DNA from 3 places in the Streptomyces sp. NPDC051940 genome. Region 3 is predicted to be linked to each of the others. Evidence: riboswitches for the same ligand, from Rfam matches in the RefSeq annotation. Region 3 holds a riboswitch; each other region holds the start of a gene.
What was found. Region 3 has a riboswitch for thiamine pyrophosphate ahead of AB0M28_RS34535 (thiamine ABC transporter substrate-binding protein). Riboswitches for the same ligand answer to the same signal wherever they lie in the genome.
Positions count from the first base shown of each region.

Region 1: another riboswitch for thiamine pyrophosphate. It lies ahead of thiO (glycine oxidase ThiO); the one in region 3 lies ahead of AB0M28_RS34535 (thiamine ABC transporter substrate-binding protein).
Region 2: another riboswitch for thiamine pyrophosphate. It lies ahead of thiC (phosphomethylpyrimidine synthase ThiC); the one in region 3 lies ahead of AB0M28_RS34535 (thiamine ABC transporter substrate-binding protein).

Region 1 is NZ_JBFAXR010000062.1:11,629-21,534, forward strand. It holds gene AB0M28_RS23245 (hypothetical protein) at 1-555, opposite strand, end outside; gene metF (methylenetetrahydrofolate reductase [NAD(P)H]) at 590-1,519, opposite strand; gene thiE (thiamine phosphate synthase) at 1,638-2,300, opposite strand; gene AB0M28_RS23260 (Rv2175c family DNA-binding protein) at 2,877-3,242, opposite strand; gene AB0M28_RS23265 (FAD-dependent oxidoreductase) at 3,322-4,500, opposite strand; gene AB0M28_RS23270 (SRPBCC domain-containing protein) at 4,677-5,099, shown strand; TPP riboswitch at 5,230-5,342, shown strand; gene thiO (glycine oxidase ThiO) at 5,340-6,530, shown strand; gene thiS (sulfur carrier protein ThiS) at 6,527-6,730, shown strand; gene AB0M28_RS23285 (thiazole synthase) at 6,736-7,533, shown strand; gene pknB (Stk1 family PASTA domain-containing Ser/Thr kinase) at 7,668-9,587, shown strand; gene AB0M28_RS23295 (deoxyribonuclease IV) at 9,589-9,906, shown strand, end outside.
Region 2 is NZ_JBFAXR010000001.1:228,776-238,681, reverse strand. It holds gene AB0M28_RS01140 (FG-GAP-like repeat-containing protein) at 1-113, shown strand, start outside; gene metG (methionine--tRNA ligase) at 238-1,854, opposite strand; gene AB0M28_RS01130 (L,D-transpeptidase) at 1,986-2,873, shown strand; gene AB0M28_RS01125 (Uma2 family endonuclease) at 2,886-3,509, opposite strand; TPP riboswitch at 3,651-3,784, shown strand; gene thiC (phosphomethylpyrimidine synthase ThiC) at 3,776-5,551, shown strand; gene AB0M28_RS01115 (VWA domain-containing protein) at 5,679-7,070, shown strand; gene AB0M28_RS01110 (DUF393 domain-containing protein) at 7,504-7,911, opposite strand; gene AB0M28_RS01105 (hypothetical protein) at 7,957-8,796, opposite strand; gene AB0M28_RS01100 (metallophosphoesterase) at 9,017-9,906, opposite strand, start outside.
Region 3 is NZ_JBFAXR010000142.1:884-10,789, reverse strand. It holds gene rpsB (30S ribosomal protein S2) at 1-570, shown strand, start outside; gene tsf (translation elongation factor Ts) at 747-1,583, shown strand; gene pyrH (UMP kinase) at 1,743-2,504, shown strand; gene frr (ribosome recycling factor) at 2,654-3,211, shown strand; gene AB0M28_RS34550 (phosphatidate cytidylyltransferase) at 3,409-4,458, shown strand; gene AB0M28_RS34545 (SCO4226 family nickel-binding protein) at 4,563-4,811, opposite strand; gene rlmN (23S rRNA (adenine(2503)-C(2))-methyltransferase RlmN) at 4,972-6,078, shown strand; TPP riboswitch at 6,168-6,289, shown strand; gene AB0M28_RS34535 (thiamine ABC transporter substrate-binding protein) at 6,338-7,417, shown strand; gene AB0M28_RS34530 (iron ABC transporter permease) at 7,429-9,078, shown strand; gene AB0M28_RS34525 (ABC transporter ATP-binding protein) at 9,079-9,906, shown strand, end outside.

The sequences.
Region 1 (9,906 bases), on a different contig from region 3:
GGCGTAGCCGCCCACCGTGCTGTAGCCGCCGGTGTCGTAGCCGGTGGTGGCGTAGCTCCCGGTGTCGTAGCCGTTGCCGTACCCGTCGTAGCCGGCGGCGGCACCGGCCGCCGCGGGGGCGGCCTGCGGTCCGCCGCCGAACGGGGAGAACGCGGCGGGGGCGGGCTCCTGCTGGGCGGGGACGTCCTCGTACGGCGTGCCGGCGCGCTTGGGCAGCGGCGCGGGCTCCTCGTAGCCGTCGTACTCCTCGGAGGGGCGGCGGCGTCCGCGCGGGCGGTCGTCCTCCTCGTCCTCCTCCGGGTGCGGGCCGAGCGCCCAGCCGTCGGAGAAGCCGCTGCGGTACGACATCGTCACCTTGATCTGGCCCCAGGCGAACAGCACCGCGCCCAGGCCGATGACGATCCGGCTGCCGAGCACGAACAGACCCGCCGCCACCAGCAGGAAGCCGGCGAGCGCCACGGCGCGCCAGCGCAGGCGCGCCTTGTACTGCATCAGCACTTCCCACAGCAGCCACAGAGTCACGGCCGCGAAGGCGATGTACAGGACAGTCCTCATGCCCTCGCCCATGTTCCGCCTGCCTTCCGCCGCATCATGCCGGCTGTCCGGACCGCTGCTGCAGCCCGAGGTTCTGATAGATCTCCAGCGTCGCCGTGGAGTGGTTGAGCGTAATGAAATGCAGACCGGGGATTCCCTCGGCCAGCAGCCGCGCGCTGAGCTCCGTTGCGTACTCGATGCCAAGGGAGCGTACCGCTGCTTTGTCGTCCCTGACCGCGAGAATGCGATCCGCGAGGTCCTGCGGGAATTCCTCGTTGCTCAGCTGTGCGAACTTCTCGATCTGGCCGACGTTCGTGACCGGCATGATCTCCGGGATGATCGGCGTCTCGCAGCCCGCCTTGGCGACGCGGTCCCGCAGGCGGAGGTAGTCCTCCGGGTGCCAGAACATCTGCGTGATCGCGTAATCGGCGCCCGCCCGGCACTTGTCGACGAAGTGCCGGATGTCCGAGTCCCAGTCCACCGAACGCGGGTGCATATTGGTGAATGCGGCCACACCGACGCAGAAATCGCCGGATTCCTTGATCAGACTGACCAGTTCGGCGGCGTACGTCACGCCCTGCGGATGCGCGATCCACTCGCCCATCGGGTCGCCGGGCGGGTCGCCGCGGACGGCGAACACGTTGCGGATGCCGGCGTCGGCGTACTGGCCGATGATGTTGCGCAGCTCGGCCACGGAGTGGTTCACGGCGGTGAGGTGCGCGACGGGGGTCAGCGTCGTGTCGGTGGCGATCCGCTCGGTGGCGCGGACGGTGCCCTCACGGGAGGAGCCTCCGGCGCCGTACGTCACGGAGACGAAGGTCGGTCCCACGGCCTCGATACGGCGCACGGCGTCCCAGAGGGTGCGCTCACCCTTCGGGGTCTTCGGCGCGTAGAACTCAAACGAATAAGACTGTTTTCCAGACGCAAGAAGCTCACGAACGGTGATCGCTCGATCGGTCCTGGTCGACGCAGTGCCGTGGGCCATACGAGGCAGGCTAACCGGCCGGTACGCGCAGGCCCAAGGGCTCGCCCCTTATGCCCGAATGTTCGGGGCGGACCGTGACACGGGATGCGTTTCGGTCACGCTCGGTGCGGTGCTGCGTTCAGTGCGTTCGGTCGCCGTCCGTCGCGGCGCGCAGGCGGGCCGCGAGGGCCGCGGCGGCGGCTCCGGGGTCGTCGGCGTCGGTGATCGCGCGGACGACGACGATCCTGCGGGCTCCGGCGTCCAGTACCTGGTCGAGGTTCCCGGCGTCGATGCCCCCGATGGCGAACCAGGGGCGGTCGGTCTCCAGGGCGGCGGCGTACCGGACCAGGTCCAGGCCCGGGGCGTGCCGGCCCGGCTTGGTGGGGGTGGGCCAGCAGGGCCCGGTGCAGAAGTAGTCCACGCCGGGGTCGTGGGCCGCCTGTGCGGCCTCGTCCGCCGAGTGCGTGGAGCGGCCGATCAGGGTGCGGCCGCCGATGATTGCGCGGGCCTTGGGGACGGGGAGGTCGCCCTGGCCGAGGTGCAGTACGTCTGCCTGCGCGGCGCTCGCTATATCGGCGCGGTCGTTCACGGCGAGCAGCTTCCCGTGCCTGCGGCAGGCGTCGGCGAACTCCTCGAGAAGCTCGAGCTCCTCCCTGGCCTCCAGGAACTTGTCCCTGAGCTGCACGATGTCGACACCCCCGGCGAGCGCGGCGTCCAGGAAGGCGGGGAGGTCGCCCTGCCGCTTCCGGGCGTCGGTGCAGAGGTAGAGCCTGGCGTCGTGAAGCGCTGCGCGGTACGGCATCGGGTCCCCCGGGGGTGGTCGGGTCGTGGCTGGGGGGATTCTGCCTCAGCCTCCGGCGGGGGGTGGGGGCGGGTAAGGCATGCAGCGGTCACCGGTCGGGGTGGGCGGGGTGGGCGGGGTGGGTGGGGTGGGTGGGGTGGGTGGACGGGGTGGGTGGGGTGGGTGTTCGTGGCCGGTTGTCGCGGCGGCTCGAAGCGATTCTGCGGCCCCAGGGGGCCTTGCCGGCCGGAGCGCGAGGGGACGGCGCCCTGCGCCGCCCAGCGAACGGCTCCGCTGGCGCTCCGCCGGATACGGAGCGGGGCGGCTCCGCTGACGCTCCGCCGGTACGAAGCGAGCGGCTCCGCTTGCGCTCCGCCGAGGTATACCTGCGATGCCCCGGTGGGGCTGCGCCGACTCCGCTTACGCTCCGCCGGCATCCCAGCGCAACCGGCACCGAATCCAGCCCGTCCGGCGTTTGAGGACGAGGCGCGCAGCGCCGACCGCGTCAGCCAGCGCTAACCGCAGCGCACCGCGGACCGCGCCGCACCCATGGACGCGCAGCGTCCGAGGTGCGGCGCGGCCGCAGGCCGCGAGGGGCTAGACGGCGAGCGCCTGCGCCCGACGCTTCACTTCCGTGCCGCGGTTTTCGCGCAGCGCCTGCGCGGGCGTGCCCGGCAGGGTCGGGTCCGGCGTGAACAGCCACTCGAGGGCTTCCTCGTCGCTGAAGCCGTCGTCCTTCAGGAGCGTGAGGGTGCCGGACAGCCCCTTCACGATCTTCTCCTCGCCGATGAAGTCGGCGGGCACCATGAGCACCCGGTTCTCACCGCGGCGCACCGCGATGAGCTGGCCCTCCTTCACAAGCTGGCGCACGCGCGTCACCTCCGTGCCCAGTCGCTCGGCGATGTCGGGCAGGGTCAGCCACGCGGGTACGAGTGCATCGGTCTTTGCGTCAATCTCGGTCACAGGACAAGCCTGCCATCTGCCGCCGACACCGGGAACGGGGCACGTCCATCAGAGGGGTTCTCAGGGCCGGGAGTGCCCCTCACCGCACCGCCGACTTCAGCGGCACCGCCGGATCCCCCGCCCGCAGCGGCGACAGCTCCGCCCCCTGCGTGATGAGCTTCCGCCCCTGTGCCAGGTCCCGCGGCCTGCCCACCGCCAGCAGCGCCACCAGCACGCCGTCGCGCAGCCAGCACACCGACCACGACGCCCCCGCGGGATCCCCCCGCCACACCAGCTCGTCGGCCACCCGGTGATAGCCGACGTACTGCACGAAGCGCCCGAACTGCTCCGACCAGAAGTACGGCACCGGGTCGTACGTCACCCGGGCCGGGTCCGCGCAGCTGTCGGCGATCAGGTTGGCGGCGACCGTCGCCGGCCCCTGCAGCGCGTTGTCCCAGTGGTGGATGAGCACCCGCTCCCCGTACCGGGTCGACGGGAAGGACGCGCAGTCCCCCACCGCGTACACGTCGGGGGCCGAGGTGCGCAGCCGCTCGTCCGCCCGTACGGATCCGTCCTGCGCCAGCTCCACGGCCGAGCCCGCCAGCCAGCGCGTCGCGGGGCGCGCCCCGATGCCGACGACCACCGCGTCCGCGGGGAGCACCCGGCCGTCGGCGAGCTCCACCGACCCCTGCGCGACGCGCGCCACCGCGACGCCGGTGAGCAGCCGGACGCCCGCGTCCTCGTACCAGGCGGCCATGGGCGCCGCGACCTCCGCCGGCAGCGCGCCCGCCAGGGGACGGTCCGCCGCCTCGACCACCGTGACCGAGCAGCCGGCCTCCCGGGCGGCCGTGGCGAACTCCGCGCCGATCCAGCCCGCACCGACCACGACGATCTCGTGCCGCGCGGCGAGCACCGGCTTGAGCCGCTCCGCGTCGTCCAGTGTCCGCAGCAGATGGACGCCGGGTACGCCCTCGCTGCCGGGCAGCGCGACGGGCTCGGCGCCGGTGGCGATGACGAGGGCGTCGTACGGCACCTCTCCCGCCTCCGTACGCACCGTCCGCCGGTCCGCGTCGAGGGCGAGCACGTCCTCGCCGAGACGGAGCTCGATCCCGAGCCCCTCGAAGTCCACGTCGAACGCGGAGTCCTCCGCCTTGCCGAGCAGCACCGCCTTCGACAGCGGCGGACGGTCGTACGGCTGGTGGGGTTCCGCGCCGATCAGCACGACGCTGCCCGCCCAGCCCTGTTCCCGCAGGGCGACCGCCGTCTGCACGCCGGCCATACCGGCTCCCACGATCACGGCCCGCCGGCCGCTGGTCCGCTCACTCACATGGTCACCATAGGTCAGCCCACCCCCGTGACGACCGCTTCCGCCCGCGCGATGAGTTTTCCCGCGGTCCCTGGTCTACCCCCGCGAGCACCCCGACACGGGGGCAACACCGGGGCCCGCGACGGGCCATGACCGAGGAGCACACCATGACGTACGACTACACCCTGACCCGAATCCTGACCGCCCCCGCCGAGCGGGTCTGGCAGGCATGGACCACGCCGGGCGACTACGAGCAGTGGGCGAACGCGGCCCCCGGTTCGGTCTCCCTCGACGTCCGTCCCGGCGGCAAGTGGCAGGCCACGATGGTCACGCCCGGCGGGTACTTCGCGCTCGGCGGCTCGTACATCGAGGTCGTCGAGCACGAGAAGCTGACCCTCTCGATGGACATCCCGGGTGCCGAGCCGACGGTCATGGGTCTGGCCCTCCGTCCGGTGGACGGCGGGTGCGAGATCGTGCTCAGCCAGGCGTGTGCGTCCGCCGAGGAGCGGGACATGGCGAAGGAGGGCAGCGGCATCCTGCTGGACGGCCTGACGGCGTTCCTGGCCCGTTGAGCGCCTCCGCCGGGACGTCCCCGCACCACCAGGCCCCCTGCCGCCCCTCCCCGCGGCAGGGGTCCACGCCTGCCCGGCCCCGCCGATGCGGCATTCAAGTGGCCGGGCGTTGCCGCTAGGCTGGCGGGCGTAGACCACTCGCGGGAGCCCGGACGGACCGGGCTGAGAGGGGGGCTGGCCGGCCCCCGACCGTACGAACCTGATCCGGGTCATGCCGGCGAAGGGAGGGGCTGTTCCGCCATGCGGCCAGTCGCTACGCACACACACAGCACCGTCCACGACGTCCTCGTCGTCGGGGGCGGCATCATCGGCCTCGTCACGGCCTGGCGCACCGCGCAGCGCGGGCTGGCGGTGGCCGTCGCCGACCCGGCGCCCGGCGGCGGCGCCGCGCAGGTGGCGGCGGGCATGCTCGCGCCCGTCACCGAGGCGCACTACGGCGAGCAGGAGCTGCTCGCCCTCAATCTGAGCTCCGCCCGCCGCTACGCGGACTTCGCGGCGGAGCTCGAGGAGGCGGCCGGAGCGGACATCGCGTACCGCACCTGCGGCACGCTCGCCGTCGCGCTGGACGCCGACGACCGCGCGCAGCTGCGGGAACTGCACGCCTTCCAGGAGCAGCTGGGCCTGTCGTCGCAGTGGCTGGCGGGCCGCGAGTGCCGCCGGCTGGAGCCGATGCTCGCGCCCGGTGTCCGCGGCGGGCTGCGGGTGGACGGCGACCACCAGACGGACCCCCGGCTGCTGGCGCGGGCGCTGGTGACCGCCTGCGAGCGCGCGGGCGTGGCCTTCCACCGCGCGCGGGCTCGGGAGCTGACGGTGAGCGGCGGACGGGCCGCGGGGGTCGTGCTGGAGGACGGCAGCGCGGTCGCCGCCGGGCAGACGGTGCTGGCCGCCGGCAGCCTCAGCGGCCGGCTGGCCGGCGTACCGGAGGAGCTGCTGCCCCCGGTACGGCCGGTGAAGGGGCAGGTGGTGCGGCTGCGGATCCCCGCCGCGTACGCGCCGTTCCTCTCCCGCACGATACGGGCGGTGGTGCGCGGCTCCGACGTGTACCTGGTGCCACGCGCGAGCGGCGAGCTGGTGATCGGCGCGACCAGCGAGGAGACGGGCTGGGACACCACGGTCACCGCGGGCGGCGTGTACGAGCTGCTGCGCGACGCCCACGAGCTGATCCCGGGCCTGACCGAGCTGCCGCTGGTGGAGACGGGCGCCGGGCTGCGTCCCGTCTCCCCCGACAACGCGCCGCTGCTCGGCGCGACCGCCCTCGACGGCCTGCACCTGGCGACCGGTCACGGCCGTAACGGCGTCCTTCTCACGCCGGTGACGGGCGACGCCATGGCCGAGGTGCTGACGACGGGCGAACTGCCGCCCGAGGCGCGTCCCTTCTCCGCCGGCCGGTTCGCCGGACGGACCTCCGCGAAGGAGCCGGCGAACGCATGAGCACGATCCGTGTGAACGGGGAGCCGCGCGAGCTCCCGGACGGCCTCACCCTCGACGCCCTCGTGGCCACCCTCACCACCGCCCCGACGGGCGTCGCCGCCGCGGTCAACGAGACGGTCGTCCCCCGCGGCCGCTGGGCCGCCACCCCTCTCGGGGACGGCGACCGGGTCGAGGTGCTGACCGCCGTGCAGGGAGGGTGACCGTGATGACGGACGATCCGCTGGTCATCGCCGGTACGGCCTTCTCCTCCCGGCTGATCATGGGCACGGGCGGCGCGCCCAGCCTCGACATCCTGGAGCGGGCGCTGCTCGCCTCCGGCACCGGGCTGACGACGGTCGCCATGCGCCGCCTCGATCCGGGCGTACAGGGCTCCGTGCTGTCCGTTCTGGCGAAGCACGGGATCAGGGTGCTGCCGAACACCGCGGGCTGCCACACGGCCGGCGAGGCGGTGCTCACGGCACGGCTGGCCCGCGAGGCCCTGGGCACGGACTGGGTGAAGCTGGAGGTGATCGCCGACGAGCGGACCCTGCTGCCCGATCCGGTGGAGCTGCTGGACGCGGCCGAGACGCTGGTCGACGACGGTTTCACCGTCCTGCCGTACACGAACGACGATCCCGTCCTGGCGCGGCGGCTGGAGGACGCCGGCTGCGCGGCGGTGATGCCGCTGGGCTCCCCCATCGGGTCGGGGCTCGGCATCCGCAACCCGCACAACTTCGAGCTGATCGTCGAGGCGGCCGGCGTACCGGTGATCCTCGACGCGGGCGCCGGTACGGCCTCCGACGCGGCGCAGGCGATGGAGCTGGGGTGTGCGGGGGTGATGCTGGCGTCGGCGGTGACCCGGGCGCAGGATCCGGAGCTGATGGCGGCGGCGATGCGGCACGGGGTGGCGGCCGGGCGGCTGGCGCGGCGCGCGGGGCGCATCCCGCGGCGGCGTTTCGCCCGGGCCAGCTCGCCCGAGGAGGGGCGCGCGGCGTTCGATCCGGAGCGGCCTGCGTTCGTGTGACGGAGAGCCCGCCCTTCGCCGGCCCGGGCCCCCCAACTCACCGCAGAGTGACGTGGGTCACCGTTTCGCTGCAGTACTGCTGCAGGGATCGCGCGGAATCGGGGCATCCGTCGCGTCCCTCGTAGAATCCCCTCGTGGACACGACCCTTCACGACCCCCTGGTCGGGCATACGCTCGACGGCCGCTACCGCGTCGACGCGCGGATCGCCGTCGGCGGCATGGCCACGGTCTACCGCGCCCTGGACCTGCGACTGGACCGGGTGGTGGCCCTGAAGGTGATGCTCCCGGCGCTCGCCGCGGAGCCCCAGTCGGTGGAGCGCTTCATCCGCGAGGCGAAAGCCGCGGCCGCGCTCTCGCACACGAACGTGGTCGGGGTCTACGACCAGGGCGTGGACGGACCGTACGTCTTCCTGGCGATGGAGTACGTCGCGGGCTGCACCCTGCGCGACGTACTGCGCGAGCGCGGGGCGCTGCAGCCGCGCGCCGCCCTGGACATCATGGAGCCGGTGCTCGCGGCGCTGGGCGCCGCGCACCGCAGCGGTCTGATCCACCGGGACGTGAAGCCGGAGAACGTGCTGATCGGCGACGACGGCCGGGTCAAGGTCGCCGACTTCGGCCTGGTCCGGGCCGCGAACACGCACACCACGAACGCCGGCGGCCAGATGCTGGGCACGGTCTCGTATCTGGCCCCGGAGCAGATCGAGCACGGCCTGACGAGCGCCCGCGTGGACGTGTACGCGTGCGGCGTGATGCTGTACGAGCTGCTGACCGGCTACAAGCCGCACCGCGGCGACTCCCCGGCCCAGGTGCTGTACCAGGCGCTACACAAGGACGTCGGCCTGCCCTCCGAGCTGGCCCCGGCGGTGGCGCCGGAGCTGGACGGACTGGTGCTGGCGGCCACGGCCCGCGATCCGCAGCGGCGGCCGGCCGACGCGGTGGAGCTGCTGCAGAAGACCCGCGCGGTGCGGGCGGCGCTCACCGACGTACAGCTGGACGCGATGCCGCCCACGGCCCTGCGCGAGGAGCGCAGCGGTTCCGAGGACCTCACCAGCGTGCTGCCGCGGCAGGACCCCGCGGCGCAGGCGGACCTGAACCGCACCAGCGTGCTGCCCGCGGGCCCGCCGCCGGGTCCGCCGCCGGCCCCGCCCGTCCCGCCGGGCCGCGGACAGCGGTCCCCCGGGGTGCCGCGGCGCGGGCTGATCGCGCTGCTGGCCGCGCTGATCGTGCTGGGTGTGGGGGCCGGGGTCTGGTACATCAACTCCGGTCAGTTCACCAAGGTCCCGGCGGTGCTCAACAAGACCGCGGGGCAGGCCACCGGCGCCCTGGAGAAGGAGGGCCTGCGGTTCCGGACCAAGGAGGCGTTCAGCGCCACCGTCGAGCGCGGCAAGGTCATCAGCAGCGACCCCGGGCAGGGCGAGCGGATCCGCGACCACGGCACGGTGACGCTGGTGATCTCCAAGGGCCCGGAGCGGGCGCGCGTACCGCAGCTGGAGGGGATGTCCCTCGAGCAGGCGAAGAAGGCTCTGCAGGAGGCCGGGCTGCGGGCCGGGAAGGTCACGGAGGAGTTCCACGACTCCTACCGGGCCGGTTCGGTCATCTCCTCGGGTATCGCCGCGGGTGAGGACGTCGCGGGCGGTACGGCCGTGCCGCTGGTCGTCAGCAAGGGGCAGCCGGTCGAGGTGCCGGACGTCGTCGGTGAGGACGAGGGCACCGCGATGCAGGAGCTGCGCGAGGCGGGCTTCGAGGTCGAGGTCGCCCCCGTACGGGAGTACTCCGCCGAGGACGCGGGCAAGGTCGCCACGACCGATCCCGCACCCGGTGCCGAGGCCGCCGAGGGCGACACGATCCGGCTGACGATCTCCAAGGGCCAGGACCTGGTCGAGGTCCCGGACGTGGTGGGCCTGAGCGCCGACGAGGCGGAGCAGAAGCTGCGCGACGCCGGCTTCGAGGTCAACCGCAACCAGGTCTTCTTCGGCGACAAGGTGTTCAGCCAGTCCGCGAAGGGCGGCGACGAGGCGCCCCGCGGTAGCGAGATCACCATCTGGATCAGGTGACGTGAGCCCGAGGAGACTGTCCCCCGCCCGGCTGCGCAACCCGGTCGGCAGCCATGTGCCCGTGGCCGGCGGGCTGGCGAAGAAGGGCCTGGCCAAGGCACGCGAGCTGGGCTGCGAGTCGGTGCAGGTCTTCGTCGCCAACGCGCGCGGCTGGGCCACGCCGGACGGTGATCCGCGCGAGGACGAGGCGTTCCGTACGGCCTGCGAGCAGGCGCGGATCCCGGCGTACGTGCACGCCCCCTACCTGATCAACTTCGGCTCGCACACGCCGGCCACCGCGACCGCCTCGGTGAACTCCATGCGGCACTCGCTGCGCCGC
Region 2 (9,906 bases), on a different contig from region 3:
TGCTCGCCTTCGACGACTACGGCGCGGACCGTACCGCCGCTCTGATCGGCGTCGCGGTGTCCAACCCGTACACGGCCGTCCGCTCGATGATCACCCTGAGCATCGACAAGTAGTAGCGGTCAGGAGGGCCTGACGCGTTCAGGCCCTCCCCCCGCCGGGGCCAGACCGGATCGGCCGCACATACGACAGATGCCCGGCACCTTCAGGTGCCGGGCATCTGTCACGTACCGCCTGTACTCAGTCCTGCTTCGGCTCCTCCAGCCGCGGGAAGAGGATCTCGCCTTTGGTGACCTGGGCGCCCGCCGGCAGCCGGCCCCAGTCCGCCACCGTGTCGACGCGCTGGTCCGCCAGCGCGCCCAGCGACGCCCCGGCACCCAGTGACGCCCAGAGCTTCTCGGACGTCGCCGGCATCACCGGGTTCAGCAGGACGGCCGTCGCCCGCAGGGCCTCCGCCGCGGTGTAGATGATCGTGGCGAGGCGGGCCTGCGCGGCCTCGGACGTGTCCTTCGCGACCTTCCAGGGCTCCTGCTCGGTCAGATACAGGTTGACCTTCTTCACCAGGCCGAAGACCGCCTCGATGCCGCCCGCGAAGTCCAGCTCCTCGCCGATCTTCCGGTCGGCCGCCGCGGCGGCCTCCTTCAGACCGTCGACGATGACCTGCTCGGCCGCACCGGAGTCCGTGGCGGCGGGCAGCGTCCCGCCGAAGTACTTGACCGTCATCGCGCCCACGCGCGAGGCCAGGTTGCCGAAGTCGTTGGCCAGCTCGCTGGTGTAGCGCGCGGAGAAGTCCTCCCAGGAGAACGAGCCGTCCTGGCCGAACTGGATCGCCCGCAGGAAGTACCAGCGGTAGGCGTCGACGCCGAAGTGGTCGGTGAGGTCCTGCGGCTTGATGCCCGTCAGGTTCGACTTCGACATCTTCTCGCCGCCGACCATCAGCCAGCCGTTGGCGAAGACCTTGCCCGGCAGCGGCAGCCCGTTCGCCATCAGCATGGCCGGCCAGATCACCGCGTGGAAGCGCAGGATGTCCTTGCCCACCAGGTGCACGTTCGCCGGGAAGGTGCCCTCGAACTTCGCCTGGTCGGAGCCGTAGCCCACGGCCGTCGCGTAGTTCAGCAGCGCGTCGATCCAGACGTAGATGACGTGCTTGTCGTCCCACGGGACGCGCACGCCCCAGTCGAAGGTGGAGCGGGAGATCGACAGGTCCTGCAGGCCCTGCCGGACGAAGTTCACGACCTCGTTGCGGGCGGACTCGGGCTGGATGAAGTCCGGGTTGGCGGCGTAGAAGTCGAGCAGCTTCGGGCCGTACTCGGAGAGCTTGAAGAAGTAGTTCTCCTCCTTCAGCATCTCCACGGGCTTCTTGTGGATCGGGCAGAGCTTCTGCCCCGCGTACTCGCCCTCGCCGTCGAGCAGCTCGCCCGGCGTCTTGTACTCCTCGCAGCCCACGCAGTACGGGCCCTCGTAGCCGCCCTGGTAGATCTCGCCCTTGTCGTACAGGTCCTGCACGAACTCCTGGACGCGGTCGGTGTGCCGCTTCTCCGTGGTACGGATGAAGTCGTCGTGTCCGATCTCCAGGTGCTCCCAGAGGGGCCGCCAGGCCTCCTCCACGAGCTTGTCGCACCACTCCTGCGGGGTGACCCCGTTCGCCTGTGCGGTGCGCATGATCTTCTGACCGTGCTCGTCCGTGCCGGTGAGGTACCACACCTTCTCGCCGCGCTGGCGGTGCCAGCGGGTGAGGACGTCGCCTGCGACGGTCGTATAGGCGTGGCCCAGGTGGGGAGCGTCGTTGACGTAGTAGATGGGGGTCGAGACGTAGAACGCCTTCGTCCCCTGCTGCTCAGTTCCAGTGGCCGCCATGCTGAGAAATCCTACTGGGCGAACCGACACGCCCCGACCCGGGCGAATCATATGTTTCCGTTCAAATAACACATACAACAGCTCTCGGTACGAGATACGAGGTACGAGGTACGAGTTCCGGGAGTGACCCCTTGCGCAGAGCACCCAGCGCCCCCGTGCGCCCGCTGGCAGCAGCCCTGACCGCCGTACTGCTCCTGCTGGCGGGCGCGGTCCCCGCGGTGGCCGACGAGCGGCCGGAGGGGGGCGAGCACTTCGGCCTCGCCGACTACCAGCAGCTCCTGCCGTACGCGAGCACCCCCGATCAGGGCACCATCGCCCCCGAGATCCCCCGCGGGCGGGCCGCGCTGGAGAGCAACCAGCTCGAACCCGAGCCGCTGCCCGTGCTGCCGGACGTCGAGTCGTCCCCGCCGGGTGAGGGCGGCAAGCAGTACCCGTTCTGCACCCGCAAGGCCGGCCCGTACCAGCGGCAGGTCGAGCGCTATCTGGGGTTGAAGGCGGACGGCAGGCAGTCGGCGGCGGACTGCGCGGCGATCCAGGCGTACCAGCGCAAGCGGGACATCTGGCCGGCCGTCGGCTACGCGGGCGCCGTCACACACGGCGAACTGCTGCTGGCCAAGGTGCGCAAGAACCCGAACAAGGCGGGCCGCTGCCCGACCGGCGTCGGCCGGGTCGTCTGCGTCGACCTGGACCGGCAGCTGCTGTGGATGCAGAGCGGCGCCAAGCTGCTCTTCGCCCCGGTCCCCGTCCGCACCGGCCGCCCCGGCTACGACACCCGCACCGGCATGCACCGCGTCTACTGGCGCAACAAGGACCACTGGTCCACGCTCTACGACGCCCCCATGCCGTACAGCCAGTTCTTCGACGGCGGCCAGGCGCTGCACGGCACGTACGCCAGCGTCTACCGCGAGCCGGGCTCACACGGCTGCGTGAACCTCCGCTTCGCGGAGTCGAAGGCCCTGTGGCACCTGATGAGAAAGGGCGACCGGGTCTACGTCTTCGGCACCCGCCCGGTGCGCTGACCACCCGCCCGGTCAGAGCCGGTCGACGGCGGTCAGGTCGATGTCGATGTCGAAGGGGACGGTCAGCTTCAGCCGGTCGTGCTGGATGGAGTTCGTGACATAGACCCCGACGGCCGGATCGAGCTCGTACACGTACACCACGGGCCGCCGGCCGTGGCCCTTCTCCACCCGCCAGAAGTGTGGGATGCCCGCCTCCGCGTAGAGCTGCGGCTTGCGCTTGCGGTCGCGCTCCTCCGACTCGGGCGAGACGACCTCGACGGCGAGCACCACGTCGGCGCGGTCGTACCCGGTCTCGTCGGCCTCGTCGCTGACCGCTGAGGCCCGGACGAGGGTGATGTCGGGCTCGGGCCGGTTGCGGTTGTTGAGCACGACGCTCATCTCGCGGCGCACCCGGAGGTGGTCAGGGGCGAGGGTGCGCAGGGCCGTCTCAAGCATGGACATCGCAAGCATGTGAAAGCTGCGCTGAGGGCTCACGAACACCAGGCTCCCGTCGATCAGTTCCGTGTGCGGCGGGAGGTCGGGGATGCGGTCGAGGTCCGCGGCGGTGAAGCCGCCCCGGGGCGGGATCGCCCAGGCCGGCAACGCGGAGTCGCCATCGTGGGTGTGGAGCGGATCGGCGGTCATGGTTCCTCCCATGTACGGGATTCTCGGCCGTACGCCCAGACTAGCCGGGCGAAACGGGTGCATGCCCCACGAAGGAGTGATCAACGCCGGTGCGGTGACCCGACGGGGTCCTCTTCCCCCGCCGCCGGGCGGGCCGCTACCGTACAAGCACAATTCGCACACCGCGGGAGCTCGGAGCACCGGGCTGAGAGGGCGCTGACGACGGATCGCTGATCCGCGACCGCTGCGCCGACCGCCGAACCTGTTACCGGGTAATGCCGGCGTAGGGAGTGGGTCTCATGACCTTGCAGGATGCACGCACGCCTGAAAACGGCCGGGGCGGGACGAAGACCGGCTGGCACAAGGGCTATCTGACCGGATCGCGGCCGGACCTGAACGTCCCCGTCCGCCGGGTGCACCTCACCAACGGGCGGGCCGTCACGCTGTACGACACCTCCGGCCCGTACACCGACCCGGACGTCACCACCGACGTCCGCCGGGGCCTCGCGCCGCTGCGCGAGAACTGGATCATCGGCCGCGACGACACCGAGGAGTACCCGGGCCGCCCCGTCCGCCCCGAGGACGACGGCATCAAGCACACCTCGCCGCGCGGCGGCAACCTGCGCAACCTCGACGCCGTCTTCCCGGGCCGGCCGCGGCTTCCGCGCCGGGGGCGGGACGGGCGGGCGGTCAGCCAGCTCGCGTACGCGAAGCGGGGTGAGACCACCGCCGAGATGGAGTACGTGGCGATACGCGAGGGCGTGACCCCCGAGTTCGTACGCGACGAGATCGCCGCCGGCCGCGCCGTCCTGCCCGCGAACGTCAACCACCCGGAGATCGAGCCGATGATCATCGGCAAGAACTTCCTGGTGAAGGTGAACGCCAACATCGGCAACTCCGCCGTCACCTCCTCCATCGAGGAGGAGGTCGAGAAGATGACCTGGGCCACCCGCTGGGGCGCCGACACGGTCATGGACCTCTCCACCGGCCGCAACATCCACACCACGCGCGAGTGGGTGCTGCGCAACTCACCCGTCCCGATCGGCACGGTGCCGCTGTACCAGGCCCTCGAAAAGGTCGACGGCAAGGCCGAGGAGCTGACCTGGGAGATCTACAAGGACACCGTCATCGAGCAGGCCGAGCAGGGCGTCGACTACATGACCGTCCACGCGGGCGTCCTGCTGCGCTACGTCCCGCTCACCGCCCGCCGCAAGACGGGCATCGTCTCGCGCGGCGGCTCGATCATGGCGGCGTGGTGCCTGGCGCACCACAAGGAGAGCTTCCTGTACGAGAACTTCGAGGAGCTGTGCGAGATCCTCGCCGCGTACGACGTGACGTACTCCCTCGGCGACGGCCTGCGCCCCGGCTCCATCGCGGACGCCAACGACGAGGCGCAGTTCGCGGAGCTGCGCACGCTGGGCGAGCTCAACCGGATCGCCAAGTCCCACGACGTCCAGACGATGATCGAGGGCCCGGGCCATGTCCCGATGCACAAGATCAAGGAGAACGTCGACCTCCAGCAGGAGATCTGCGAGGAGGCCCCGTTCTACACCCTGGGCCCGCTGACGACGGACATCGCCCCGGCGTACGACCACATCACCTCCGGCATCGGCGCCGCGATGATCGCCTGGTGGGGCACGGCGATGCTCTGCTACGTCACGCCCAAGGAGCACCTGGGCCTGCCGGACCGCGACGACGTGAAGACGGGCGTGATCACGTACAAGATCGCCGCCCACGCCGCGGACCTCGCGAAGGGCCACCCGGGCGCCCAGGAGTGGGACGACGCCCTGTCCGACGCCCGCTTCGAGTTCCGCTGGGAGGACCAGTTCAACCTGGCCCTCGACCCGGACACCGCGCGCGCGTTCCACGACGAGACGCTCCCCGCGGAGCCGGCGAAGACGGCGCACTTCTGCTCGATGTGCGGGCCGAAGTTCTGTTCGATGAAGATCAGCCAGGACATCCGCCGCGAACACGGCGGCGCGCTCGCGGTGGAGGAGATCGAGGCGGGCATGGCGGAGAAGTCCGCGGAGTTCGCGGCGACGGGCAACCGGGTGTACCTGCCGGTCGCCGACTGACCCGCCGGTGCGGGGGTGGGGCGGTCCGTGTCCTCACCCCCGCACGGAGGGCCCCGGTGCCGGGGGCTCGCGGCGGGCCGTCGGCCGGAACGGCTCCCGCCGGGGACGGAGCTGGGACACTGGCCGCGTGAGCGTCATATCCCTTGCCAAAGGTGCCCATACCGCCGTCGCCGCCGATCGCGTCCACGCCGTACTGGTCTGGCAGGACACCCCCGGGGCGCCCGACGCCGACGCCTCGGCGCTGCTTCTGGCCGCGGGTGGCCGGGTGCGGGACGACGGGGACCTCGTCTTCTACAACCAGCCCGTGCACTCCTCCCAGGCCGTACGGCATCTCGGCAAGCAGCGCGGGCCGCTCGGCGTCACCGACACCGTCGAGGTGGACCTGCGGCGTGTGGAGCGGGGGATCGAGCGCATCGTGCTGGGGGCGTCCGCCGACGGCGGGACGTTCGGGGAGCTGCGGGGGCTCACGTTGCGGTTGGTGGACGCCGGGTCGGGGGCCGACGTCGCCCGGTTCGAGATGACGGCCGGGACTGAGACGGCGTTCATCGGCGGCGAGCTGTACCGGCGCGACGGGCGCTGGAGGTTCCGGGCCGTGGGCCAGGGGTACGCGACCGGCCTCGCGGGGCTGGCGACCGACTTCGGCATCACGGTGGACGAGGAGCCGCCGATGCCGGCCGGAGGCCCGGCTCCCGTGCCGCCCGTACCGCACGCCGGCGTCCCGGCGTCCGTGCCGCCGCCCGCACCGCCTGCCCCCGGCCTGGTCAAGGGCGAGGACCTGCTCCCCGTCGACATGCGCAAGCGGCTCTCCCTGCGCAAGGAGCAGGTCGCCGTCAGCCTGCGCAAGCACGGCGCGGAGGGCGTGGTCGCCCGCGTCATCCTCGTCCTCGACGCCTCCGGCTCCATGGCCGCCCTCTACCGGGGTGGCACCGTCGCCGGTGTCGTGGAGCGGATGGCCGCCGTCGCCGCCCAGCTGGACGACGACGGGGAGATGCAGGCGTGGACCTTCGCCACGAACCCGGCCCGGCTGCCGGATCTGCGGATCGGCGAGCTGCCCGACTGGCTGCGCCTGCACGTGCGTTGCGGCGAGGTGTCCCTGTTCCGGCGGCGCCGGCCGAAGCACGGGCTGCTGCCGGGCCAGGTGGACATGCGGCTGGTCGGCGCCATGAACGACGAGCCGAAGGTCATCGCCGAGGTACGGGCGCACGTGCGGCGGCACCCGTCCGCCGCCCCGACCCTGGTGCTGTTCTTCTCGGACGGCGGCATCCACCGCGACGCGGCGATCGAGCACGAGCTGCGGGCGGCGGCGGAGGAGCCGCTGTTCTGGCAGTTCGTGGGGCTGGGCCAGGCGTCCTACGGCGTGCTGGAGCGGCTGGACACCATGGCCGGGCGGCGCGTGGACAACGTCGGGTTCTTCGCCGTCGACGACATCGACCAGGTCCCCGACCCGGTGTTGTACGACCGGCTGCTTTCCGAATTTCCGTCCTGGCTGATCGCCGCCCGCTCGGCGGGAATCCTCTGACCTGCGGCGATGTAGACCCGTGTGCTCGTATGACTGGTACGACGACTGAGCCGCGAGGTTGGTATGTCCGGTAAGTTGCAAGTCGTTTAGGTTCTACCGTAATTCGTCGTGGCTAAATGAGCGCATGACCGAGAACCCCACCCGAGCCGACCGGCTGCTCCGCGGCCTGCTGGCGCTGTGCAAGGCCCTCGTGCTGGCCGTCGCGGGAGTCCTCCGCGGCGGGCGGCGCGCGGCCGTCGCCGGCGGCGCAGGGCCCGCGGAGTCCGCCGCTCCGGCCGCGACGCCGGCGAAGCGCCCGGTCGTCCGGCTGCCGCGGCCCGCGCCGGCGGCCGACGTGCCGTCGTACGACGCGCCCGCCTTCGAGGCCCCCGTCCCACCGCCCGCCACGATGTACTCCGGCGGGAGGTTCTGGCCGCCCCCGCGCTCTCCGCCCTCAGCCCGAACCGTTCGGCCTCACCGCACAGGCCGGCGTGCCACCCGGCAGCCGGTGCCTGTTGGCGGCGATCAGCCGGTAGACACCGTGGCCCAGCCACACCGCGGGGGGAGTCTGAAGGAGCAGGCCGAGGGCCCGCCAGCCGGGCCCCGCACTGCGCAACAACCGGGCGACCGCCCGCACCCCGCCGTACACCTGTCCGCCGGGGGCGATCCACACCACCTCGTGAACGGCACGCGCGGCGCTCACGCCGAGCGCGTCGAGATCGGTGAACTGCCAGGGCACGGCCTCGCAGCGGGGCCGGATCCGCCGTTCGGCGAAGCGCACCGAGGACGTACAGAAACCGCAGTCCCCGTCGTAGACCAGCAGCGCGCGGGACGATGGGCCCGCCGCACTCAAAGGGCTCATACGTCCAGTGTGTCCGACGCGTCCCCGCAGCCCCGCGGGGGCCCCTCACTCCGGCTCGTGTTCCGGGCCGCCGTAGTCGGGGCTGGTGAAGTCGGGGCTGGAGAAACGCGGGCCGAGCCCCGGTGTGGCCCCCTCGTCGGGGCTGGAGAAGCCGGGGCGCGAGTAGCCCAGCCGCGGTGTCCGCTCCCCCGCGTGCGTGTCCGGGCGCACGGCGTACGGGACGTCCGGGCCGGGGCTGCCGCTGTGGGCCAGCGCCTCGCGGAGGAACGGTTTGATACCGCGCTCCAGCAGCGCCTCGCGCCACTCCTCCCGCGCCAGGGACACCTCCCGCTGCCGCTCGCTGCCGCCGGCCGCGTGGATGGAGGTCGAGCCGTTGCGCACGGCCGTGAGCAGCAGGCCCGCCATCGCCACCACGAACGTCGCCACCGTCAGCAGCGCGAAGAACCAGCCAGCCGTACGGATCGGCTGCGCGACAGCCGGCTGCGGGCGCAGCGACCCCAGTACGTACCCGATGAGCAGGAAGATCGCGGCCGCCGCCGCCGAGAGCAGCGGCGCCAGCACCGCCACCACCGCCGCCACGCCCGCGCTCGCGCCCTCCGCGGCCGGTGCCGCCAGCCCGCCGAGCGCCCCGCCCGCCGGTCCTGACGCCTCGGGGTCCGGGCGGCGCAGCGCCTCGCGGGCCGCGACGAACGCGTCGTACTCCACGGCGGCGCACGCGGCTATCGCCGTGATGGCGCCCAGTGCCATGCCCCGCAGCTGCTGGACGGTCAGTCCGTCGCCGGGGCGCGGCAGGTCCGGGCCGTGTTCGGCGGTGCGCAGCGCTTGGTCGAGGATCCGCTCGAACTCCGGGCGGTCCTCGGACAGCAGATGCCGAGCTGAGGTCATGGGCACATCCCCCGAGGCTCCGTCGCGTCACCGATGGGCCCCGGCGGGGGTCGTCCTGGCGGCTCGTCAGGGGCCGGTGCCGGAGCGTGAATCAGTGGCCGATGACACGATGGTAGGCCGGGGACGGCACGCGGTGACAGTCACTTCCCGTAACTTCCCCGAGTGTTGAGGGGGGTTGACGGGGTATGACCGGAATCGGAACGCCGCCCCGAGGGGCTCCTCAGCCCCGCAGCGGGAGCTGCGCGATGAGGAGCTTGCCCTCCATCGTCACGCCGCCGTCCATCGCGACCGCGAGCCCCTCCGCGTACACGTGCGGGCCGCGCACCGCCGCCGCGCGCTCGGTGCGCTCGTTCTCGTCGGCGACCTCGCCCAGCAGATACGGGATGGGGCTGTGCCCGTGCACGACGCGGGTGCCGCCGTACACCCCCAGCAGCTCACGCACCGCGTCCGGCCCGGTGGCCTCGTCGCGGAAGGCGAAGCGCTTGGTGAACTTGCGGAAGACGTCCCACACCTCGTCCGCGTCGGCGCGGTCGAGGATCTCGTGGATGCGGTCGTTGACGCCGTCCAGGGAGTCGCCGTAGTCGAGGTACGCCGTGGTGTCGGAGTGCAGCAGCAGGTGCGAGTCCTCCAGCGCCACCGCGTCCAGCCGCGCCATCCACTGCAGATGGACGTCGGTGAGGCGCTCCATGTCCTGGCGCTGGCCGCCGTTGAGCAGCCAGGCGGCCTGGAAGGAGGCGGTGCCGGCGCCGGAGTTGACGGGGGTGTCGCCGAAGCGGCGGGCGCCGAGCAGCAGCAGCTCGTGGTTGCCCATCAGCGCCTTGCAGAAGCCGCCCGCGGCGGCCGCCTCCGCGGACAGGCTCATCACCAGCTCGATCACGCCGATGCCGTCCGGGCCGCGGTCGGTGAAGTCGCCGAGGAACCACAGCCGCGCGTTGCCCGCGGCCCAGCGGTCCTCCTCGTCGATCAGCCCGTACGAGCGCAGGGCGGCGCGCAGCTCGTCCAGATACCCGTGCACGTCGCCCACGACGTACAGCGGGCCGACGCCCGGGTGCTCGGCGCGGCGGATCACCGGCAGGTCCCGCTCGGTGGGCGTGTAGCCCTCGTCGTACG
Region 3 (9,906 bases):
GACTTCGAGGACGTGGCCGCCTCCGGCCTCACCAAGAAGGAGCTCCTGGTCCTCTCCCGCGAGAAGGCGAAGCTGGAGAAGACCCTGGGCGGCATCCGCGACATGCAGAAGGTGCCGAGCGCCGTCTGGATCGTGGACACCAAGAAGGAGCACATCGCCGTCGGTGAGGCGCGCAAGCTGCGCATCCCCGTCGTCGCGATCCTCGACACCAACTGCGACCCCGACGAGGTCGACTACAAGATCCCGGGCAACGACGACGCGATCCGCTCCGTCACCCTGCTCACCCGTGTGATCGCCGACGCCGTCGCCGAGGGCCTCATCGCCCGCTCCGGCCAGGCGCAGGGCGACGAGAAGGCCGAGAAGGGCGCCGGCGAGCCCCTCGCCGAGTGGGAGCGCGACCTCCTCGAGGGTGAGAAGAAGGCCGATACCGAGACCGAGGCCGCCGTCGACGCGGTCGTGGGCGTGCCCGCGGCTGACGACACCGTCGTCCCCGCTGTCGTCGAGACCCCGGCCCCCGCGGTCGTCGAGGCGGTCGAGGAGTCCGCTGAGACCGAGGGCGAGCAGGCCTGACCCAGGCCCCCGGAACGCGGCGTGCATGACGGCGGGGGGCGCGAAACCCCCGCCGTCCGTCGCGTAGATCGACGCCGACGCGTGGATCGACGCCGAGAGACGCGTGGATCGACGCCGGGACGTGGATCAAACCCAGATCAGCGTAGATCCGACTTCTGAGAGAGAAATCCAAGATCATGGCGAACTTCACCGCCGCTGACGTCAAGAAGCTCCGCGAGCTCACCGGCGCCGGCATGATGGACTGCAAGAAGGCGCTGGACGAGGCCGAGGGCGACGTCGAGAAGGCCGTCGAGCTCCTCCGCGTCAAGGGCCAGAAGGGTGTCGCCAAGCGTGAGGGCCGCGACGCCTCCAACGGCGCCGTCGTCTCCCTCATCGCCGACGACAACACCACCGGTGTGCTGGTCGAGCTGAAGTGCGAGACCGACTTCGTCGCCAAGGGCGACAAGTTCGTCTCCGTCGCCGAGGCCCTCGCCGTCCACGTCGCGAAGACCTCCCCCGCCGACCTCGAGGCGCTGCTCGCCTCCGAGATCGAGGCCGGCAAGACCGTGCAGGCGTACGTCGACGAGGCCAACGCCAACCTCGGCGAGAAGATCGTCCTGGACCGCTTCGCGCAGTTCACCGACGGTTACGTCGCCGCGTACATGCACCGCACCTCCCCGGACCTGCCGCCGCAGGTCGGCGTGCTGGTCCAGCTGGACAAGCCGAACGCCGAGGTCGCCAAGTCCGTCGCGCAGCACATCGCCGCCTTCGCGCCGAAGTACCTCACCCGTGAGGACGTCCCGGCCGAGACCGTCGAGAACGAGCGCCGCGTGGCCGAGGCCACCTCCCGCGAGGAGGGCAAGCCGGAGGCCGCCCTGCCGCGCATCGTCGAGGGTCGCGTCAACGGCTTCTTCAAGGAGAACGTCGTCCTCGAGCAGGCGTTCGCGCACGACAACAAGAAGACCGTCCAGAAGGTACTGGACGAGGCCGGCGTGACGCTGCAGCGCTTCTCGCGCATCCGCGTCGGCGCCTGAGCGTAACTGCGGAAGGCCGTCCGTCCCGCTAGGGTTCGAACCCGGGAAAGCGGAGACGACGGCGACCGATCGACGAGGAGGCCATTGCCGAGTCCGGGATTCGAAACACCGAAGACCCCGCGGCAATGGCCTTCTCGGTTTGTGTACGAGGAGACCCAGATGAATGACGGAGCGGACCACAGCCACCCCGAGAGGACCAAGCCCCGGCGCTTCCTGCTGAAGCTCTCCGGCGAGGCGTTCTCCGGCGGTACCGGCCTCGGGGTGGACCCCGACGTCGTGCACAAGGTCGCCCGCGAGATCGCGGCGGTGGTCCGCGACGGCGCCGAGATCGCCGTGGTCATCGGCGGCGGCAACTTCTTCCGCGGCGCCGAGCTGCAGCAGCGCGGTATGGACCGGGCCCGCTCCGACTACATGGGCATGCTCGGCACCGTGATGAACTGCCTGGCCCTCCAGGACTTCCTGGAGAAGGAGGGCACCGACTCGCGCGTGCAGACCGCCATCACCATGGGCCAGGTCGCCGAGCCCTACATCCCGCTGCGCGCCGTACGGCATCTGCAGAAGGGCCGCGTCGTGATCTTCGGCGCCGGTATGGGCATGCCGTACTTCTCCACCGACACCACCGCCGCCCAGCGCGCGCTGGAGATCGACGCGGAGATGCTGCTCATGGGCAAGAACGGCGTGGACGGGGTGTACGACTCCGACCCGCGCACCAACCGCGACGCGGTGCGGTTCGACGCGCTGGAGTACAGCGAGGTCATCACCCGGGACCTCAAGGTGGCCGATGCCACCGCCATCACCCTGTGCCGGGACAACAAGCTGCCGATCCTTGTCTTCGAGCTGCTCGCGGAGGGCAATATCGCCCGCGCCGTGAAGGGTGAGAAGATCGGCACGCTGGTGAGCGACCACAGCACACGGGGCTGAAGCCCTCCCCGGTGAGGTGACGCCCTCACCTGAGAGGGATGGCCATCACCGCGAGGGATGGACAACCGCCTGCCGGTCGGACACCGTGCAGGGGAGACGCGTGCGGGAGCGGCGGCAGTCCCGCTCACTGACGAGACCAGGAGCCAATGGTGATCGAAGAGACCCTCCTCGAGGCCGAGGAGAAGATGGAGAAGGCCGTCGTGGTCGCGAAGGAGGACTTCGCCGCCATTCGCACCGGCCGTGCCCACCCGGCGATGTTCAACAAGATCGTCGCCGACTACTACGGCGCCCCGACGCCCATCAACCAGCTGGCGTCGTTCTCGGTGCCGGAGCCGCGGATGGCCGTGGTGACCCCGTTCGACAAGAGCGCCCTGCGCAACATCGAGCAGGCGATCCGGGATTCGGACCTCGGCGTCAACCCGTCGAACGACGGCAGCATCATCCGGGTGACCTTCCCGCAGCTGACGGAGGAGCGCCGCAAGGAGTACATCAAGGTCGCGCGCGGCAAGGCCGAGGACTCCCGGGTGTCGATCCGCTCCGTACGCCGTAAGGCCAAGGAGACCATCGACAAGCTGATCAAGGACGGCGAGGTCGGCGAGGACGAGGGCCGCCGCGCCGAGAAGGAGCTCGAGGACACCACCCACAAGTACGTGGCGCAGGTCGACGAGCTGCTCAAGCACAAGGAAGCGGAGCTGCTGGAGGTCTGACGGCCTTCTGTCGCCCGCGACCGGAGGTCTGGCCTCCTGTCGCTCGCGACTGGTCTGACGGCCTTCTGCCGCCCGCGATCGGAGGTCTGAGGCCTCCTGTCGCCCGCGCGGGGGCGCCCGCCTCCGCGCTACGGCGGGGCTCCCGCACGACGACCCACTCCATCAACCGGTACAGCTACTCGAGGGACACCTCAGCAGTGAATGATTCCTCCTGGGGCGCCCCGAACAGCCCCGGTTACTGGGGGCCGAACGGACAGGGGCCCGCTCCGGCGGGTCCCGGGCCGGTCGGTGCCGATCCGGCGCAGACTCAGCCCATGCCCATGGTGCCCGGCGTCCCGCCCGAGGAGCCGCCGGTGAGCGGTCCGCAGGGCGCACGGCCGGCCGAGCCGGCGGGACCGGCCGAGCCGCGGCCCGAGCCGCAGAGGCGCCAGCGCGGCGGCCGGGACCTCGGCGCGGCCGTCGGCGTCGGCCTCGGGCTGGGCGCGGTGATCATCGCCTCGCTCTTCGTCTACAAGGTCGTCTTCGTGGGCGTCGTGGCCGCGGCCGTGGTCGTCGGTCTGTGGGAGCTCACCTCCCGGCTGTCGGAGCAGAAGGGCGTCAAGGCCCCGCTGATCCCGCTCGCCGTCGGCGGCGTCGCCATGGTCGTCGCCGGGTACGCCCGCGGTGCGGAGGGCGCGTGGGTCGCGATGGCCCTCACGGCGCTCGCGGTGCTGGTCTGGCGGATGACGGAGCCGCCGGAGGACTATCTGCGGGACGTGACCGCCGGCGTCTTCGCCGCGTTCTACGTGCCCTTCCTCGCCACGTTCGTGGTGATGATGCTGGCGGCGGACGCGGACGGACCGTGGCGGGTGCTCACGTTCCTGATCCTCACCGTCGTGAGCGACACCGGCGCGTACGCCGTGGGGTACAAGTTCGGCAAGCACAAGCTCGCGCCGCGGATCAGCCCCGGGAAGACCCGCGAGGGCCTGGTCGGCGCGGCGGCCTTCGCGATGGTGGCCGGCGCGCTGTGCATGCAGTTCCTGATCGACGACGGCCGGTGGTGGCAGGGTCTAGTGCTCGGGCTCGCCGTCGCCGCGAGCGCCACGCTGGGCGACCTCGGCGAGTCGATGATCAAGCGGGACCTGGGCATCAAGGACATGGGCACGCTGCTGCCCGGCCACGGCGGCATCATGGACCGCCTGGACTCCCTGCTGCCGACGGCGCCGGTGGTGTGGCTGCTGCTGGTGGCGTTCGTGGGGATGAACTGAGCGGCCCGCGGCAGAGCGTGAACTGAGCCCGCCCCTCGCGGTGCGGGATGGGCCCGGCGCGGGCGAGCGGCGCTCGTCGCACCCTTCCCCGCGCTGGGCAGGGGTCAGGCCGAGAGCGGCACTGGGTGGATCTCGTCCGTCGGGTGGCCGGTGCGGGCGTGAATGCGCTGTACCGCCTCCGCCGACGGTGCCTCCGAAAGGCAGTAGACCACTCCGGACTCGGGGTCTGCCCAGGCCTGCTTGAACTGCACTCCCTCGTCGGCCTGGATGGCCAGGTCCGCGCGGTGTGCCTCCTGCAGTTGAGCGTCCGTGATCCCCTTCATCCCGTGGTGAACGTCCATGAACTCCGTCATGATCACGCACCTCCTGATGGCCGGTACTTCCATGCTGCACCCCGCGTCGGAAGGCCGCCTGATGTGCCACGGAGCGTCAGGGCCCGACGGCGGCGGGTGATTCCACGGGCCCTGTGCGCGGTGCGGGTCACGGCTCCCGATCTGCGACACTGGTAGGGCTATGCCTAAACCCGGAGAACTCACTTTCGTCGCCCCCCGCGGGGTCAAGAAGCCGCCGCGGCACCTTGCCGACCTCACGCCTGCGGAGCGTAAGGAGGCTGTGGCCGCCCTGGGGGAGAAGCCGTTCCGGGCCAAGCAGCTGTCGCAGCACTACTTCGCGCGGTACACCAGCGATCCCGCCGACTGGACCGATATCCCGGCCGGCGCGCGGGAGGGGCTGCGCGACGCGCTGATGCCCGAGCTGATGAGCGTCGTGCGGCATCTGTCGTGTGACGACGACACGACGCGCAAGACGCTGTGGCGGCTGTTCGACGGGACGCTCGTCGAGTCCGTGCTGATGCGGTATCCCGACCGGGTCACCATGTGCATCAGCTCGCAGGCCGGGTGCGGGATGAACTGCCCCTTCTGCGCGACCGGGCAGGCGGGGCTCACCCGGAACCTGTCGACCGCGGAGATCGTGCACCAGATCGTCGAGGGCATGCGCGCCCTGCGCGACGGCGAGGTGCCCGGCGGGCCGGCGCGGCTGTCGAACATCGTGTTCATGGGCATGGGCGAGCCCCTCGCCAACTACAACCGCGTGCTCGGCGCCATCCGCCGCCTCACCGACCCCGAGCCGGACGGGCTCGGGCTCTCGCAGCGCGGCATCACCGTGTCGACCGTCGGCCTCGTGCCCGCCATCAACCGGCTCGCCGACGAGGGCCTCAAGTGCCGCCTCGCCGTGTCGCTGCACGCACCCGACGACGAGCTCCGCGACGAGCTGGTGCCCGTGAACACCCGGTGGAAGGTCCGCGAGGTGCTCGACGCCGCGTGGGGCTACGCCGAGCAGTCCGGGCGTCGCGTGTCCATCGAGTACGCCCTGATCCGGGACATCAACGACCAGGCATGGCGGGCGGACCTGCTGGGCCGCCTCCTCAAGGGCAACCGCGTCCACGTGAACCTGATCCCGCTGAACCCGACGCCCGGGTCGAAGTGGACGGCCTCGCGGCCGGAGGACGAGCGCGCGTTCGTCGCGGCCCTGGAGGCCCACGGTGTTCCCGTCACGGTCCGCGACACCCGCGGTCAGGAGATCGAGGGCGCCTGCGGGCAGCTCGCCGCAGCGGAGAAGTAGGCCGGGGGACAGGCCGGAGAACGGGCCGCGAAGCAGGCCCGGGTCCGGCCGGACTCCGCCGCCCCTGCACGCTGCTATCGTTCATTCGTACAAACCGACAGGGGAGCGCTCGCAGCGCTGAGAGTGCGGCACCGTCCACCACGGGCACAGGCCGCAGACCCTCGAACCTCGCCCAGGTAATTCTGGGTAGGAAGTTCGGCCGACTCTCGCTTCGTGCTGCCATGCCCTGCCCGTTCAGGAAAGCAGCCCGATGAAGCCGATGAATGGCAGGATCCGCCCGCGGCGCGCCGCCGCGACCGCCCTGGCCGTGGCGCTGGGCGCCACCGCCCTCGCCGCCTGCGGCGACGACTCCGGCGGGGACGCGGGCGGCGGCTCGCCGAAGACCGTCACGCTCGTCACCCACGACTCCTTCGCGGCCTCCGCAAGCGTGCTGAAGGAGTTCGAGCAGCAGACCGGACTCAAGGTCAAGGTACTCAAGGGCAAGGACGCCGGCTCCGCCGTCAACCAGGCGATCCTGTCCAAGGACAACCCGCAGGGTGACGTCTTCTTCGGCATCGACAACACCCTGCTCTCCCGCGGCCTCGACAACGGGATCTTCACGTCGTACAAGGCGAAGGACCTGGGGTCCGTCCCGAAGGACCTGCAGCTCGACAGCGGCGAGCACCGGGTCACGCCGATCGACTACGGCAGCATCTGCGTCAACTACGACCGCAAGTACTTCGCCGACAAGAAGCTCGAGCCGCCCAAGACCTTCGCCGACCTGGTGAAGCCCGAGTACAAGAACCTCCTGGTCACCGAGAACGCCGCCACCTCCTCCCCGGGCCTCGGCTTCGTCCTCGGCACCATCGCCGAGTACGGCGACGACGGCTGGGAGGGCTACTGGAAGCAGCTCAAGGACAACGGCGTCGAGGTCGTCGACGGCTGGGAGCAGGCGTACTTCGAGCGCTTCTCGGGCGCCGGCAAGGGCGACAAGCCGCTGGTCGTCTCGTACGCCTCCAGCCCGCCGGCCGGGGTGCTCGACGTGAAGCCGGCCCCGAAGCAGGCGCCCACCGGCGTGTCGACGGGCACCTGCTTCCGGCAGATCGAGTTCGCGGGTCTGCTGAAGGGGGCGAAGAACGAGGACGGCGGGAAGAAGCTGATCGACTTCATGCTCGGCAAGACCTTCCAGGAGGACATGCCGCTGAACATGTTCGTCTACCCCGTACGGGAGGACGCGCGGCTGCCCGAGCTCTTCACCAAGTACGGCACCACGGTCGACCCGCTCGGACTGGAACCGGCGAAGATCGACGAGAACCGGGAGCAGTGGATCAAGACGTGGACGTCGCTCGTCGTGAGGTGACGCGGCCCGCGGTGCTACGGCACGCGCGCGGGAGCGCGGTACGGCTCGGCCTGATCGCCGTGCCGGCCGCGTTCTTCGCGCTGTTCTTCGTCTATCCGGTGGCCGCCATCGTGGGGCGCGGGCTGCGCGAGGGCGGGGAGTGGCAGTTCGGGCGGTTCGCGGAGGTCCTCGGGGATCCCGGGATCCGGGAGGTGCTGTGGTTCACCGTCTGGCAGGCCGCCGCGTCCACCGTCCTCACGCTGCTGATCGCGCTGCCCGGCGCGTACGTCTTCGCCCGCTTCGACTTCCCGGGCAAGGAGTTCCTGCGGGCCGTGGTGACCGTCCCGTTCGTCCTGCCGACCGTCGTGGTGGGCTCCGCCTTCCTGGCCCTGCTCGGACGCGGCGGGCTGCTGGACGACACGTGGGGCGTACGCCTGGACACCACGGTGTGGGCGATCCTGCTCGCGCACGTCTTCTTCAACTACGCCGTGGTCGTACGGACCGTCGGCGGCCTGTGGTCGCAGCTCGACCCGCGCCAGGAGGAGGCCGCACGGGTGCTGGGCGCCGGCCGTCTCGCGGCGTGGCGGCGGGTGACGCTGCCCGCCCTCGGGCCGTCGGTGGCGGCCGCCGCGCTGATGGTCTTCCTCTTCACCTTCACCTCCTTCGGCGTGATCCAGATCCTCGGCGGGCCGTACTACGCCACGCTGGAGGTCGAGATCTACCGGCAGACCGCCGACTTCCTCGACCTGCCGACGGCCGCCGTGCTGACGCTCGTCCAGTTCGCCGCCGTGGCGGGGATCCTCGCGGTGCACGCGTGGACCGTGCGGCGGCGCGAGACGGCGCTGAAGCTCGTCGCGCCGGCCGGCACCGCCCGCCGCCCGCGCGGGGCGGGGGAGTGGACGCTGCTGGGAGCGGTGCTCGCGGTCGTGGCGGTGCTGATAGTGCTGCCCCTCGCCGTGCTCGTCGAGCGCTCCTTCTCCACCCCCGGCGGATACGGCTTCGGCTTCTACGAGCGGCTGCAGACCTCCGACGGCACCTTCGCCGTCCCTCCGCTGGAGGCCATCGGCAACTCCCTCTCGTACGCCGCGGTGGCCACCGTTATCGCCCTCGTCGTCGGGGGACTGGCCGCCGCTGCCGTCAGCCGGAGGGCGGGACGGTTCGTGCGCGGTTTCGACGCCATGCTGATGCTGCCGCTGGGCACTTCCGCGGTCACCGTCGGCTTCGGTTTTCTGATCTCCCTCGACGAACCGCCGCTGGACCTGCGGTCGGCGTGGATCCTGGTGCCGCTCGCGCAGGCGCTTGTCGGTGTCCCTTTCGTCGTACGGACGATGCTTCCCGTGCTGCGGGCGGTGGACGACCGGCTGCGCGAGGCGGCGGCGGTGCTCGGGGCGTCGCCCTGGCGAGTGTGGCGGGAGGTCGACTTCCCGCTCGTACGGCGGGCGCTGCTGGTCGCGGCGGGGTTCGCGTTCGCCGTGTCGCTGGGGGAGTTCGGGGCGACGGTCTTCATCGCGCGCGCCGACAACCCGACGCTGCCCGTCGCGGTGGCGCGGCTGCTGGGACGGGCCGGTGAGTACAACTACGGGCAGGCGATGGCGCTCAGCACGATCCTGATGCTGGTGTGCGCGGCCGCTCTGATCCTCCTCGAACGCCTGCGGGGCGACGACCGATCGGGAGAGTTCTAGATGCTGCGGCTGGACAGTGTCACCGTCCGTTTCGGCGACCGGACGGCCCTCGACGACGTGTCGCTGACCGTCGCCGAGCACGAGACGGTGTGCGTGCTCGGGCCGAGCGGCAGCGGGAAGTCGACGCTGCTGCGGGTCGTCGCCGGTCTGCAGCCGGCGGACACCGGGCGGGTGTCGCTCGCCGGGCGCGATCTCACCGGGGTGCCGGTGCACCGGCGGGGTGTGGGCCTGATGTTCCAGGACCAGCAGCTGTTCCCGCAGCGGGACGTCGCCGGGAACGTGGCCTTCGGCCTGCGCATGCACGGCGTCGGGCGGGACGAGGCCGCGCGGCGGACCGCCGGGCTGCTCGACCTCGTCGGCCTGCCCGGCGCGGGGCGGCGGTCGGTGTCGACGCTGTCCGGCGGCGAGCAGCAGCGCGTCGCGCTGGCGCGGGCGCTGGCGCCGGAGCCGCGGCTGCTGATGCTGGACGAGCCGCTCGGTCAGCTGGACCGCTCGCTCCGCGAGCGCCTCGTCGTCGAACTCCGTGAACTCTTCCACGGGTTGGGTACGACGGTCCTCGCGGTCACGCACGACCAGGGCGAGGCGTTCGCGCTGGCCGACCGGGTGGTGGTGATGCGCGAGGGGCGCATCGCCCAGTCGGGCACGCCGGTGGAGGTCTGGGAGCGCCCGGCGTCGGCGTTCGTGGCGCGCTTCCTGGGCTTCGCGAACGTGGCGTCGGCGACGGTGCACGGCGAGGCGGCGGACACGCCGTGGGGGAAGGTCCCGGTGCCGCCGGGGTCGGCACAGGGCCCGCGCACGATCCTGATCCGCCCGGCGGGCGTGCGCCTC